4 regions of the Serratia sp. LSHTC3 genome follow, and region 1 is predicted to be linked to each of the others. Evidence: predicted binding sites of a transcription regulator. Region 1 holds the regulator's gene; each other region holds the start of a gene.
What was found. The regulator PhoB, encoded in region 1, activates phosphate uptake and scavenging genes when phosphate is short. The targets are predictions, from matches to a motif close to CTGTCATAAAACTGNCNNAT.

Region 1 (3,732 bases):
CGGCGCCCGCCGCCAACGCGGTCGGCGCGGTCGACGAACCGGCGGCCTGGATCTGCAGGTTGACGTTGGGATAATGCTGGCTGAAATCCTGCGCCCACAGCGCCATCAGATTCGCCAGCGTGTCGGAGCCGACGCTGGACAGGTTGCCCGCCAACATGCCGTCAGGCTGCGCCAGCGCGCCGCGTCCGGCCAGCAGCGCCAGGCAAAGCAACAGCCCTCGGGTGATTCGGGTCATACCGGTGTCTCGCGTTAATTTTTCACCGCATTCTCTGATAAAGCGGCGGGAACAATCAACCGATTGGGCAAGGTAAAGATAAAGCGGGTGCCGATCCCCGGTTCGCTGAGGATCTCCAGCCGCGCGTCGTGATGGCTGAGCGCGTGCTTGACGATCGCCAGCCCCAGCCCGCTGCCGCCGGTCTGGCGCGAGCGGGCCTTGTCGACGCGGTAGAAACGCTCGGTCAGGCGCGGCAGGTGCTCGGCGGCGATGCCAGGCCCGTTGTCGCTGACCTGGAACTGCGCGCCATGCGCCGTCTGCTGCCAGCTGACTTCGATATGGGTGCCCTTCGGCGTGTGGTTGACCGCATTGTACACCAGGTTAGACACCGCGCTGCGCAACTGGTCTTCATTGCCGAACACGTTGAGCTGTTCGTTCACCCGGAAGGTGATCTCGTGATTGCCGCCGCTCAGCGATTGCGCCTCACGCTGCAACACCCGCAGCATCAGCGGAATATCCACCCGCTCGTTCATGTCGACATTGGGCGCCGCCTCGATGCGCGACAGCGTCAGCAACTGCTTGACCAGCCCGTCCATCCGGCGGGTCTGCTCTTGCATGGTGCTCAGCGCCTTGCTGCGCAGCGAACCGTCCTGCTCTTCGTCGCCCATCATCTCCAGATAGCCCTGCAGCACCGTCAGCGGCGTACGCAGCTCATGGCTGACGTTGGCGAAGAAGTTGCGCCGCGCGCCCTCCAACTGACGCATCTGGGTGACGTCGCGCGCCACCATCAGCAATTGCCCTTCGGAATAGGGCATCACGCGGAATTCGACGTAGTGTTCGTTGTTCAGCTGCAGCGTCAGCGGGCGCGAAAACTCCTGCTGTTGCAGATAGTGGCTGAATTCCGGATAACGCAGCAGGTTAAGGATGTGCTGGCCGTTGTCTTCCGGCCAACGAAAGCCGAGCAGATGCTGCGCCAGCCCGTTGCACCAGAAGATATTGCCTTCGACGGTGGTCATCACCACCGCGTCAGGCAGCGATTCGGCCCCGCTGCGAAAGCGCTTGATCAGCAGCGCCAGCTCGCGCCGGCGGCGGCGGTTGCGCTGCTGCATCTGATACAGGCCATAGAACAGCGGCTCCCAGCTCCAGCGGCCGGGCGGCGGCGTCATGCTGCGGTCGATCCACAGCCAATGGGAGAGTTTGAGCTGGTTGTAGAAATTCCACACCAGCGCAGCCAGCGCAGAAGCCAGCAGGAACCAGGGCAGATAACCAAAAATCAGCCCCAGCAGTAAGGCGGGCAGACAGAAAAGAGCCAGCTCCAAAGCCAGCCTCTTCCACGACAGACGTTCTAACACGGCATATTCTCCAGCGCGGCGCGATCAGTAGCGCGTTGAGAACCGGTAGCCGGTGCCCCGAACGGTTTGAACCATTTTATCATGCCCACTGGTTTCTAACGCCTTGCGGAGCCGACGGATATGCACGTCAACGGTACGGTCTTCCACATAAACGTTAGTGCCCCAGACGTGATTAAGCAACTGCTCGCGGCTATAAACCCGCTCCGGGTGGGTCATAAAGAAGTGCAGTAGCTTGAACTCGGTCGGCCCCATGTCCAGCGCCTGATCGTTCGCCATTACGCGGTGGGAGGACGGATCCAGGCTCAACCCTTGCATTTCAATCACTTCTTCCACCGCCATCGGCGAAATGCGGCGCATGACCGCTTTGATGCGCGCCACCAGCTCCTTGGGCGAGAACGGCTTGGTGATGTAATCATCCGCCCCCACTTCCAGGCCGCGCACCCGGTCTTCTTCTTCGCCGCGCGCGGTCAGCATCATCACCGGGATATCGCGGGTCAGCGCTTCGCGCTTCATATGTTTGATAAACTGAATGCCGGAACCACCGGGCAACATCCAGTCAAGCAACACCAAATCAGGGAACGGCTCAGACAGACGCGTCACGGCGCTGTCATAATCTTCGGCTTCCAACGGTTGGTAACCATTCTGTTCCAACACAAAGCACACCATCTCACGGATCGGCGCTTCGTCTTCCACCACCAGTATGCGTCTTGCCATCGTCAATCCTGCCAATGTGTTAGCGACTTTTCGGGCGCCATTATGCGTCAGTTTTGTGACACTTTTATGAAAAAAACCGGCTGTTATAGGCAGTAAGCATAGCGATTATTTCCCGCAGTAACGAAAAATCATCCGGTTGTCATCATCATTGCGCCGGGACAGCCGCCGCCGCGGCCTTTATAATCATCGCCATTATCTTTACATCCGGGAGTGTCATGCGCCTGATCCACACCTCTGACTGGCACCTTGGCCAGTACTTTTTCACCAAAAGCCGCGCCGCCGAGCACCAGGCTTTTCTGAACTGGCTGATCGAACAGGTAGATCAGCAGCAGGTGGATGCGCTGATCGTCGCCGGAGATCTGTTCGATACCGGCTCGCCGCCCAGCTATGCCCGCGAGCTGTACAACCGCTTCGTGGTGGAACTGCAGCGCACCGGCTGCCAGCTGGTGGTGCTGGGCGGCAACCACGATTCGGTCGCGACGCTGAACGAATCGCGTGAACTGCTTTCCTGCCTGAACACCACGGTGATCGCCAGCGCGCAGGGCGCCCCGGAACAGCAGATCGTGGTGCTTAACCAACGCGACGGCCAGCCGGGCGCGGTGCTGTGCGCCATCCCGTTCCTGCGGCCGCGCGATCTGCTCACCAGCCGCGCCGGCGAATCCGGCGCGCAGAAACAGCAGGCGTTGCAGGAAGCCATCGCCGAACATTACCAAACGCTGTATCAGGCGGCCTGCGAGCGCCGCGACCAGTTGGGCCTGCCACTGCCGATCGTCGCCACCGGCCACCTGACCACCGTCGGCGTTACCACCTCCGACTCGGTGCGCGACATCTATATCGGCACCCTCGACGCCTTCCCGGCGCAGGCCTTCCCCCCCGCCGACTATATCGCGCTGGGCCACATTCACCGCGCGCAGAACGTCGCCAAATCGGAGCATATTCGCTATAGCGGCTCGCCGATCCCGCTGAGCTTCGATGAGCTGGGCAAAGCCAAAAGCGTCTTCCTGGTGGATTTCGCCGACGGCGCTTTGCAGCAGGTAGAAACGTTAACGATCCCGCAGTTTCAGCCCATGCAACTGATCAAAGGCGATCTGGCCGAGATCGAACGGCAGCTGCGGCAATTTGCCGACTATGCCGGCGAGCTGCCGGTGTGGCTGGATATCGAAGTGGCGACGCAGGGCTACCTCAGCGACATCCAGCGCCGCATCCAGCTGATGGCGGATGCGCTGCCGGTGGAAGTGGTGCTGCTGCGGCGCAGCAAAGAGCAGCGCCGCCAGGCGATCGCACAGCAGGATAAGGAAACGCTCAACGAGCTGAGCGTCAACGAGGTGTTCGAACGCAGGTTGGCGCAGGAGGCCGACATGCCCGAAGCGCGCCAACGGCGGATGCACCAACTGTTCCGCCAGGTGGTCGAGGCGGTGCAGCACAACCCTGAAGAGAGCAACCCATGAAAAT
Region 2 (3,732 bases), on a different contig from region 1:
GTTGTGACGGATGTACTCTTCCAGGCCGTCGCGCTTGAGCTTCTCGCAGATGTCGGCGGTGCGGCGGCACTGCCAAACGATGGCGTTGTAAATCGGCTTGCCGGTCTCTTTTTCCCAGACGATGGTGGTTTCGCGCTGGTTGGTGATGCCGATGCCGGCGATCTGATCGGAATTGATGTCGGCTTTCGCCAGCACTTCTACCAGCGTCGAACTTTGCGACGCCCAGATCTCCATTGGGTCGTGCTCAACCCAGCCGGCCTTTGGATAGATCTGCGGGAATTCGCGCTGCGATACTGCAACGATGTTGGCGTCGTGATCGAGCACGACGGCACGTGAGCTGGTGGTCCCTTGGTCGAGTGCGACAATGTATTTTTTTTCTACAGTCATGGTAATTATCCTGCTGTTGTTAACCGTGTAAAACTGCACCCATCACGCTTTACGCTGCTGGGTCTTGGCGTCAGGCTCTTCTTCCGTCACGCAGACGTCGCACGGCAGGTGGCGGCCAATCAGCGCGCGGTAACCGAAAGCGCCCAGGCCACAGCCGACGATAGGGGCGAAGATCGGCACCAGGAAGTACGGGATGTCGCGTGCGCCGGTGAAGGCGACTTTGCCCCAGCCGGCCAGGTAGGCGAACAGTTTCGGCCCGAAGTCACGCGCCGGGTTCAACGCAAAGCCGGTCAATGGTCCCATGGAGGCGCCGATCACGGCAATCAGAATACCGATCAGCAGCGGCGCCAGCGGGCCGCGCGGAATGCCGTTGCCGTCGTCGGTCAGCGCCAGGATCAGGCACATCAGGATTGCAGCGATCACCATTTCTACCAGGAAGGCCTGGCCGACGGAGATGTGCGCGTTAGGGTAAGTCGAGAAGATGCCGGCCAGTTCGAGGCTTTCGTTGCTGCCGCGCACCATGTGGTGGGCCGCTTCGAAGTCGAAGAACAGATTGTAGTACAGCCCGTAGACCAAGGCCGCGGCGCAGAAGGCGCCGGCGACCTGCGCAATGATGTAAGGCACCACTTTGCGCCCGTCGAAGCAGGCGAACAGCCACAGGGCGAGGGTGACCGCCGGGTTGAGATGCGCACCGGAAATCGCGGCGGTCAGATAGATGGCCATGGCGACGCCCAGGCCCCAAATGATGCTGATTTCCCACTGGCCGAAGCTGGCGCCCGCCAGTTTCAGCGCGGCAACGCAGCCTACGCCAAAGAAGATCAGCAGCGCCGTGCCGAGGAACTCGGCGATGCACTGGCCTTTTAATGTCGGACTGGTGGTTTGGCTCATAATGTTGGTGTCCTGCAAAACGGCGGTTGTTGGTTTATAGGCTCAGCCAGGTATACATCTGACCTATGGGCACAGTTTTTTCATCTCGTCCAATTATTGAATGAGGACGTGATGTAAATTTATCGTTAACGAACATAAACGAGAAATAGCGAAATCAAAATGTGTGTGGCGCGTCATAAAATTGAGCGATTTCGCGTCGTTTAGTGTTCTTTCTGAGCCATAAAAGTGTGATCTGACCAGTGGTTTAGCGAGGGGCGTTAACAACTCGCGGCGGCGGCGATGGGGATTTTCAGTTTTTGCTGATGGCGAGGGCAGGAAAATTGCAACAGACTGCGCGATGATCCGGTATGTTGCTAGACAGGCGGAGACTGGCTACTTACAATCGTTTTTAACGAATCGAGACCGGCGCGCCTTTCGTAACGGCGCGCGTCACTGAGCGCGATGCAATATTCGCAGTAGCTGCAGCCGACGTTGCGGCCGCTACTTATAGATGTACGCCTTGCTATCATGAGGGGACTGAAGCATGTCATTTGAAGTATTTGAGAAACTGGAAGCAAAAGTACAGCAGGCGATTGATACCATCACCTTGTTGCAGATGGAAATTGAAGAGCTGAAAGACAAAAACAACTCTCTGTCGCAGGAAGTTCAGGCTGCCTCCGGCAACCACGAAGCGCTGGTGCGTGAAAACCAACAGCTGAAAGAAGAACAGCACGTATGGCAAGATCGCCTGCGCGCGCTGCTGGGCAAAATGGAAGAGGTTTGATTCCTTACGCCATGCAGCAACGAAAAGGGCGCCTGAGGCGCCCTTTTTCATGTCCGAAAATCACTCGATGTCGAGCGGGTCTTCGGAGAGGATGATGCCGGTGTTGTCGGCATACAGGTGGTCGCCTGAGAAGAAGGTGACGCCACCGAAGTTGACGCGGATATCGCTTTCGCCCACGCCTTCGCTTACGGCACCCGCCGGGATCGCCGCCATCGCCTGAATGCCGATGTCGAGCTCTTCCAGATCGTCCACCTGGCGCACCGCGCCGTACACCACGATGCCTTCCCATTCGTTCTGGGCGGCCAGGCGCGCCAGTTCGGCGTTGATCAGCGCCCGGCGTACCGAACCGCCGCCGTCGACCAACAGCACGCGGCCGCGGCCGTTTTCTTCAAGCAGATCGAATAACAGGCCGTTATCCTCAAAGCATTTCACCGTGGTGATCTGCCCGCCAAATGAAGTACGCCCGCCAAAATTGGAGAACAGAGGTTCAACAACGTTCACCTCTTCATGATAGATGTCGCAAAGTTCGGAAGTATCGTATTTCATAGGATTTTACGTCTGTTTGCCGCAGGAATGTTCAGTATATCCCTTTATTCGCCCTGTTGGCAAAATCATCAGTTTTTAACTGAGCGCCACGCCGATGGCGAACAGCAGGTTGGCCAGCAACGCCGCCTTGACCATATGCTCCAGCATCGGCCGCATGCCGACCGGCGTCGGATCGCGCAGCACGCGCAGGCCGTGGCGCACCAGCAGCGGGATCGCCAGCACGAACAGCCAACCCCACGGGCTGTGGAGGTTGAACAGCGTGAACAGCGCGAAACACAGCACCGCGCCGCCGAGCAGCAGGGCGTGGTAAATGCGCGCCTTGTGCGGGCCGAGACGCACTGCCAGCGTATTCTTGCCGTTTTCGCGATCGCTTTCGATATCGCGCAGATTGTTGATGTTGAGCACCGCCGTCGCCAGCAGGCCGCAGGCGGTGGCCGGCAGCATCACGACGCTGTCGAAGGTGTGCGTCTGCAGATAGTAGGTGCCGGCCACGCTCAGCCAGCCGAAGAACACCAGCACCGAGATATCGCCCAGCCCCAAATATCCGTAGGGCTTGTTGCCGACGGTGTAGGTGATGGCCGCCACGATGGACAGCCCGCCCAGCACCAGGAAACCCACCACGTCGCTGGGTTGCTCACAGGCGACGGCGATCAGCGAACAGCCGGCGAGGGCGATCAGCACCACCGTCACCACCAGCGCCCGTTTCATCTGCGCCTGGGTGATCATGCCTTTCTGCATGCCGCGCAATGGCCCGATGCGATCTTCTTTGTCGCTGCCTTTGACCGCATCGCCGTAGTCGTTCGCCAGGTTGGAGAGGATCTGCAGCAGGCCGGCGGTCAACAGCGCCAGGAGCGCTACTTCCGGTTTCAGGCTACCGTGCCAGGCGGCGATTGCCGAGCCGACCACGATGGAGGCAAAGGCCAGCGGCAGGGTGCGGGGGCGTAGACTTTCCAGCCAGGCGGAAATCGGGGTGGTGGGGGTTGATGAGCTCATGTTTCGCTTCTGTGTCCGTTAGAAATAATTGTGGGAGGCAATGCCTCCCACACAGATGACTGACAAGACAATGATTGAGCGATTATAGGATAAAACGACTCAAATCTTCATCCGCCACCAGTTCATCCAGATGACTGCGCACGTAATCCGCATCA
Region 3 (3,732 bases), on a different contig from region 1:
AATATCCAGCGGACACGGACGCACAGCACCAGACTGCGATAGCTACAGGCTAGCGATGGACGCGCCGTCATACTTCGTCTAACCTCGAAGTATGCATAACATCGAGATAGAAGATCGTTTAGCGGCGCTGAGCGCCGCCATCGCCGACCGCACCCGGGCGCGCATGCTGTGCCTGTTGATGGATGGGCGCGCCTACACCGCCACCGAGCTCAGCGCGGCGGTCGAGGTCGCCCCGTCTACCGCCAGCGCACATCTGGCGAAGCTGCTGGAGCAGCGGCTGATTGCCTGCGTCAAACAGGGGCGCTATCGCTATTTTCGGCTGGCCGGGCAACCGGTGGCCGCAGCGCTGGAGGGTCTGATGGCGCTGGCGGGCGTGCCGCGCCCGTCGGTGAAAAGCAGCACGCCCACCTCGCTGCAATATGCTCGCACCTGTTACGACCATATGGCGGGCGAGGTGGCGGTGAAGCTGCACGATCGGCTGCATGCGCTGAACTGGCTGACCGGCGAGGAAGACTACCGGTTAAGCGACATCGGTCAGGCCGCGCTGGCGCGGCTGGGCGTCGATTGCTCCCCCGCTCCCACCCGCCGCCGCTTCGCCTGCGGCTGCCTGGACTGGAGCGAACGCCGCTCTCACCTCGGTGGCGCGCTGGGCGCCGCGCTGTTAGCCGCCTTTATCCAACGCGGCTGGATCGTCCGCCGGCTCGACAGCCGCGAACTGCAGCTGCCCCCCGCCGGTAAAAAAGCGCTGGCCGCACATTTTGACCTCACGGTGTAACCCGGCGGCGGGGTAGTTTTACTGCAATACTCAAGGGGTACGCTTAAGCAACCCCGCCAACCCGAGGAGTTTCCATGCTCGATTCCACCCAATTCCCGATCGTCAAACGCTGGCCGGCTCAGCACCCGGAACGGCTGCAGCTCTACTCTCTGCCGACGCCGAACGGCGTCAAAGTGTCCATCATGCTGGAAGAGATCGGCCTGCCTTATGAAGCGCACCTGATCGACATCGGCAACAACGAGACCTGGACGCCGGAATTCCTGGCGCTGAACCCGAACGGCAAGATCCCGGCGATCATCGATCCCGACGGCCCCGGCGGCCGGCCGCTGCCGCTGTTCGAATCCGGCGCCATTCTGCTCTACCTGGCGGAAAAGAGCGGCCGTTTCCTGCCGCAGGATCCGGCGCAGCGTTACGAAACCATTCAGTGGGTGTTCTTCCAGATGGCCGCCGTCGGCCCAATGTTCGGCCAGCTCGGTTTCTTCCACAAGTTTGCCGGGCGCGAATATGAAGACAAGCGGCCGCTGGAGCGTTACAAAAACGAATCGAAACGCCTGCTCGGCGTATTGGAAACGCGCCTTGAAGGCCGCGACTGGATCATGGGTGCGGACTACACCATCGCCGATATTTCGCTGCTGGGCTGGGTGCGTAACCTGATCGGCTTCTATGAGGCGCGCGAACTGGTGGCGTTCGACAGTTTCCCGCGCGTCGCGCAGTGGCTGGAGCGCGGTCTGGCGCGGCCGGCGGTGCAGCGCGGGCTGGCTATTCCGGCGCGCGCGGCCTGATTGTCAAACGGGGTGGCCGCCGGGCCATCCCGTCTTTCATTGTCATAAAATTGTCATCCCTCTGCTCTACTCTCCTTTCGTAACAATTTGATTGTTATTTACATTGTTGTATTACGACAAGGAGCTTACCCCATGCAACCTGCTGTATCCCTGATCGCCGGCGCCGTGCTGTCCGCCCTGCTCTGTTCCTCCGCCATCGCGGCGGAAACCTCGGCCAATGCCGATGGCCTGACCGAACGCGCCGCGCGCGGCAACCTCGCCGAACCGGGCGGCGCCCGTCGTCTGGCCGGCGATCAGACCGCCGCGCTGAAGGCGTCGCTGTCGGACAAAACGGCGAAAAACGTGATTCTGCTGATCGGCGACGGCATGGGGGATTCCGAGATCACCGCCGCGCGCAACTACGCTGAAGGCGCAGGCGGTTACTTCAAGGGCATCGACGCCCTGCCGCTGACCGGGCAATACACCCACTACTCGCTGGACAAGAAAACCCACAAGCCGGATTACGTGACCGATTCCGCCGCCTCCGCCACCGCCTGGACCACCGGGGTGAAAACCTATAACGGCGCGCTCGGCGTGGACGTGAACGGCAAAGATCAGCCGACGCTGCTGGAGATCGCCAAGGCGGCCGGCAAGGCCACCGGCAACGTCTCCACTGCCGAGTTGCAAGACGCTACGCCGGCGGCGCTGGTGTCGCACGTCACCTCGCGCAAATGCTACGGCCCGGAGGAAACCAGCGAGAAATGCGCCGCTAACGCGCTGGAAAACGGCGGCCGCGGCTCCATCACCGAGCAGTTGCTGAAAACCCGCGCCGACGTCACGCTGGGCGGCGGCGCGAAGTCCTTCAACCAGCTGGCGAAAAGCGGCGAATGGCAAGGAAAATCGCTGAAAGATCAGGCGGCGGCGCAGGGTTACCAGTGGGTGAGCAACGCGGATGAGCTGCAGGCCGTTACGCTGGCCAACCAGCAAAAACCGCTGCTGGGTCTGTTCGCCGACGGCAACATGCCGGTGCGCTGGCTGGGGCCGAAAGCCAGCTATCACGGCAACCTCGACAAGCCGGCGGTAACCTGCGAAAACAACCCGGCGCGCACCGCGGCCACGCCAACGCTGGCGGCGATGACCGAAAAAGCGATCGCACTGTTGAAAGATAACCCGAACGGCTTCTTCCTGCAGGTAGAGGGCGCGTCGATCGATAAGCAGGATCACGCCGCTAACCCGTGCGGGCAGATTGGTGAAACCGTCGATCTGGACGAAGCGGTGCAAAAAGCGCTGGCCTTCGCCCGCGCCGACGGCAACACGCTGGTGATCGTCACCGCCGACCATGCACACTCCAGCCAGATCGTCGCCGCCGACGCCAAAGCGCCGGGCCTGACCCAGATGCTGACCACCAAAGACGGCGCGCCGATGACCCTCAGCTACGGCAACTCGGAAGAAGAGTCGCAGGGGCACACCGGCACCCAATTGCGCGTCGCGGCCTACGGCCCGCACGCCGCCAACGTGGTGGGATTGACCGATCAGACCGATCTGTTCTTCACCATGCGCGATGCGATGGGCATCAAGTAACCGCCTTCTGCACGATGGCCGCCCGTAACGGCGGCCATTTATTATTGGTTACCGATAGGTATTTGCAATTTAACCGCAATTATTGTGTGATAACGAAATAACGTTTAATTGCGCGACAATTAACCCCCGAAAATAACGCGGTTATACGACCTTTCTTCCCTCTTTGTTTATTACTACGACAGCAACCGGCCTATTTTTGCTTATATTCATTTTTTTTAGTTACAAAAGTAGTTTTTAACATTCTCGCAAACAATAATACCCCGCCAGTAACGTGAACCGATCAATTTGCACCCGGACGGCCTGCAATAGTTCACTTTTCGTTAAAAACCCTATTAACAAAAAGGCATTATTGCTGCCTATCGGCTCACGCCGGGCGGTCGGCTTCATTATTTCCAGGGTAACTCCCGCTAAATTCTTTCACCTGCAATGAGTAGAATTTACACACAAGAGATTTAATTCAATGAGAAAATTACTCGTCCTGATTTTCAGTCTCAGCCTGTTTGGCGTTACGCAACAGGCGGCGGCTGAAGAGAAGAATAAAACCGTCGACGTGGTGTTGATCGGCGGCGGCATCATGAGCGCCACCTTGGGTACCTATCTGCATGAGCTGGAGCC
Region 4 (3,732 bases), on a different contig from region 1:
CCGGCATGCCGGGCAGCATGAACTCGATGGTGTCCGCCCGGTATTTCACCGCCGCGTCGTCCACCTGCAGGCGGGCGACGGCGTTTTGATAATCGGCGACGCTGTCCGCCGCCGGGCCGGTGAAGTTCACCTTGCCGTTGAAGCGTTCGCCGCTGGCCTGCGCGATCTGCGGCGGCGAGGCCAGGGTGCCCGAGGCCACGCAGATGTCGGTGCTCAGCGCCAGCTGCGGCGCCCAGACCCGGCCGATCTCGTAGCATTTATCGACCCAGACGAATTTCTCCCCCGCCCCCAGCCCGGCCAGCTGCTTGCGCAGCGGGGTGGAGAGGTAGACGTTGAACATCGGTTCGATGCGGTTGTCGCCCACCCGCAGGATGAACGGCACCTTGTAGGTGACGCCGGAAAAGCTGAAGCTGCGTTGGCGCGTATCCACGCTGTAGTCGCTGATGCGGTTCGGCAGGCCCCACTGATTGATCACCGCTGGTTTCCAGCCGTTGATCTTCTCTTCGATATTCAGGAACACCGTAGACAGCGACGGCGCCGACAGGCTGCTGCGGCCAAGGCCGATGTAGTTGTCGCCGCCCATCACGTCCAGCACCGTGGCGCCGTTGTCCAGCGTGCTGCGCTTCTCGTTGCGCTGTTCCGCCAGCGGCCGGGTGCCGTCGATGATGAAGAACAGGTTGCGGCGCTTCTGTTTGGTCAGGATGTCGTAGGCGGTGTTGTTCATCGCCAGATGATCGGAGGAGACCACGATCACGGTATTGCTGAAATAGGGCGAGCGTTTGATCTTGTCGATCAGCGCGGCGATGTGTTGCTGGCTGCAGGCTACCGCGCTCAGCGAGCGGTTTTCCTTGTTCTGCCAGGCGTAGCTTTTCTTGCTGCAGCCGGCGGAGATAAAGCCGTCCGGGTGATGGGTATCGACGGTCAGGGTGAACAGCGAGAACGGCTGGCGCTGTTTGGACAGCTCGACGAACTTGCCGTACACCACGTCCAGCACGCTGTCGTCGTACCAGCCCCAGTCGTTTTTGTAGCTCGGATCGGCGACCCGATCGCGCAGCTCTTTGAAGCCGTATACATGGTCGAAACCGTGGGATTTCAGGAAGGTGTCTTTACCGGCGAACGCCAGCTCGGCGCCCTGATAGAAATAGTTGCTGTAGCCGGCGGCCTTCAGCACGTCGCCCAGGCAGACGTTCTCCGGGTAGAAGGTGGAGACCGCGCTGGAGGCGTTGCCGTCGAAGGGCGCGAACAGCGGAATGCCGCACTGCGAGGCGACCATGCCGGCGATGGTGTAGCCGGTGCCCGGCAATTGCTGGGTATTGCTGAAATCGATGCTGTCCGTGCGCAGGGCGTTCAGCTCGTCGGCCAGGCCGGGAAACAACTCGGTATCGAAGTAGGTGCGCTCCAGGCTCTCGGCATAGATGTACACCAGGTTCGGCCGTTTGCCCTGTACGGTCTTTTTCGGCGCCTTGTAGTAGGTGGTGAAATCGGCGGTATCGCCGACGATCTGGCTCTTGACCAGCAGCGAGATGTCCTGAAACGCCGGGGTGGTGCCGACCGAAAACAGCGCCAGCAGCACGGCGACGACGCTGTAGGCCACGCTGCTGCCTTTGGCCTTGCGGCGCAGCAGGCTGCGGGCCAGCACGGCGAAAATCACCCCCAGCGCCGCCAGCAGGCCGATAAACGGCAGCACGTATTTGCTGATGCCCGCGCCTTTGAGGCTGCTGGTGACGGTGTAGATCACCGCATCGGTGATGCCGTCGCCGGTGAAGTAGTTGCTGGCGATCAGGATGACGTTCAGCACCAGATAGCTGCCGAGCAGCGTCAGCAGAATGGCGAACCACCAGCGGTTGGCGGCGGCCCGGGTGCGATAAATCAAAATCGACGCCAAAAAGAGAACAAACGAAACGACTGCTAAAACCATCCGCCAAACCTTGTCTGATTGAAATAAAACCGTTGCTGCCCTGGTTTGCGCCGCCGAGCGTGCCGCGGCGCGAAAAGTGAAGGGTATAGCCTATTGCCGGCGGCGGAACAACGCGCGATCTCCCGCTACGGCCGACGAGCGGCGGCTATTGTACATTTTTATGACAATAGTGTGACGTTAATCACACCGACGGCGGCCGCGGCGGCGAAAGCTTGCTGGTCGGAGGTTTCGCTCTACGCTTAATGAGCGCCACGACGGTGCATCCATCAGCCATTCAGGAGGAAGTATGCAGACAATCCCCGCAGCGGTACTCGACGATCTGGCCCCGCAAGGCGTGTTGCGCGCGGCGATCAACTACGGCAATCCGGTGCTGGCGCAGGCCGGGGCTGATGGCAAACCGCAAGGCGCTTCGGTGGAGCTGGCCGCCGCGCTGGCTCGCGAACTGGGCGTGGCGCTGGAGCTGGTGACCTATGACGCGGCCGGCAAGGTGTTCGCCGATCTGGACAGCGGCGCCTGGAACCTGGCGTTTATGGCCATCGAGCCGGTGCGCGCGGCGCAGATCGCCTTCAGCGAACCCTACGTGATCATCGAGGGGACTTATCTGGTGGCGAACGACGCGCCTTACTCTGAGGTGGCGCAGCTCGACCGGCCGGAGGTGCGCATCGCGGTCGGGCAGGGGGCGGCGTACGATCTGTTTTTATCGCGCACGCTGCAGCAGGCGCAATTGGTGCGGGCGGCAACCTCCGCCGAGGCGATCGCGCTGTTTTTCGAACGGGGGCTGGAGGCGGCGGCCGGCGTGCGTCAACCGCTGTTGGCCGCCGCGGCCGCCCATCCCGGCTACCGAGTGCTGGACGGACATTTTACCGCCATCCGCCAGGCGATGGCGGTGCCGCGGCAAAACATGCAGGGCGCCGCCTATGTGAACGCGTTTATCGAACGCTGCAAGGCCAATGGGCTGGTGAAGGCGGCCCTGCAGCGCAGCGGCCAGGGCGAAGTGACGGTGGCGCCGCCGGCCGCCTCGGCGTGATCAGTTCAGCTCCACCGCGTACTGGTCTACCGGGGTGATTTTCTTGATCAGCTTATTGTCGAACAGGAACTGTTCGTAAGCCTGGTAGCGGGCCCGATCCAACTTGGCCGGATCGCGCGCGAACAGCGGCAGGCTGGCTTGCCACGCCTGTTTGTTCAGCTCGGTATTCAGCTCCGGGTGCGCCTTGGCGAACGCCAACCAGGTGTCCTGCGGGTGCGCGTGCAGGTAGTCGCTGCCTTGCTTCAGCGCGACGAGGAATTTGCGGATTTTCGGCTCGTTCACCGCATCGCGGTTGGCGACGATGATCAGCTCGTCGTAGGCCGGCACGCCGTAATCTTCGACGTTGAACACCACCGGTTCTTTACCCTGCAGCTTGAGCTCCAGCGCTTCGATGTTGCGGTAGCCGCCGATCACCGCATCGACCTGGCCCGCCAGCAGGGCGCTGGTCAGCTGGAAGTTGACGTTGATGAGCTTGATATCCTGCGGTTTGAGATGCTCGTGTTCGACCATGGTGGCCAGCGTCGCCTGTTCGATGCCGCTGACCGAGTAACCCACCGTTTTGCCTTTGAGATCCGCCGGCGAGGTGATGTTTTTATCCAGCGCGATCACCGTATTCAGCGGCGTGTTGATCAGCGTGCCGACGCGCATCAGCGGCAGGCCCTGATCGGCGAAGAAATGCAGCTGCGGCTGATAGGTGATGGCGAGGTCGGCCTGTTTGGCGGCCACCAGTCGCGGCGGCAGCGCCGGATCGGACGGCGGCACGATCTTGACGTCCAGCCCTGCGGCC

Region 2: the regulator PhoB is predicted to act here: its motif matches at 1,446-1,465, upstream of AC2CGI_RS22585 (MIP/aquaporin family protein).
Region 3: the regulator PhoB is predicted to act here: its motif matches at 1,597-1,616, upstream of phoA (alkaline phosphatase).
Region 4: the regulator PhoB is predicted to act here: its motif matches at 2,066-2,085, upstream of opgB (phosphatidylglycerol--membrane-oligosaccharide glycerophosphotransferase).

What each region holds. Positions count from the first base shown of each region.
Region 1 covers NZ_JBXUNP010000005.1:63,816-67,547, reverse strand. The annotation lists gene AC2CGI_RS18630 (PstS family phosphate ABC transporter substrate-binding protein) at 1-235, opposite strand, end outside; gene phoR (phosphate regulon sensor histidine kinase PhoR) at 250-1,566, opposite strand; gene phoB (phosphate response regulator transcription factor PhoB) at 1,591-2,280, opposite strand; gene sbcD (exonuclease subunit SbcD) at 2,496-3,728, shown strand; gene sbcC (exonuclease subunit SbcC) at 3,725-3,732, shown strand, end outside.
Region 2 covers NZ_JBXUNP010000008.1:84,174-87,905, forward strand. The annotation lists gene glpK (glycerol kinase GlpK) at 1-387, opposite strand, end outside; gene AC2CGI_RS22585 (MIP/aquaporin family protein) at 430-1,275, opposite strand; gene zapB (septal ring assembly protein ZapB) at 1,799-2,038, shown strand; gene rraA (ribonuclease E activity regulator RraA) at 2,099-2,584, opposite strand; gene AC2CGI_RS22600 (1,4-dihydroxy-2-naphthoate polyprenyltransferase) at 2,660-3,577, opposite strand; gene hslU (ATP-dependent protease ATPase subunit HslU) at 3,660-3,732, opposite strand, start outside.
Region 3 covers NZ_JBXUNP010000002.1:264,013-267,744, reverse strand. The annotation lists gene AC2CGI_RS08530 (ArsR/SmtB family transcription factor) at 92-775, shown strand; gene AC2CGI_RS08525 (glutathione S-transferase N-terminal domain-containing protein) at 850-1,557, shown strand; gene phoA (alkaline phosphatase) at 1,690-3,117, shown strand; gene AC2CGI_RS08515 (malate:quinone oxidoreductase) at 3,578-3,732, shown strand, end outside.
Region 4 covers NZ_JBXUNP010000001.1:713,596-717,327, forward strand. The annotation lists gene opgB (phosphatidylglycerol--membrane-oligosaccharide glycerophosphotransferase) at 1-1,918, opposite strand, end outside; gene AC2CGI_RS03410 (transporter substrate-binding domain-containing protein) at 2,205-2,945, shown strand; gene AC2CGI_RS03415 (ABC transporter substrate-binding protein) at 2,946-3,732, opposite strand, start outside.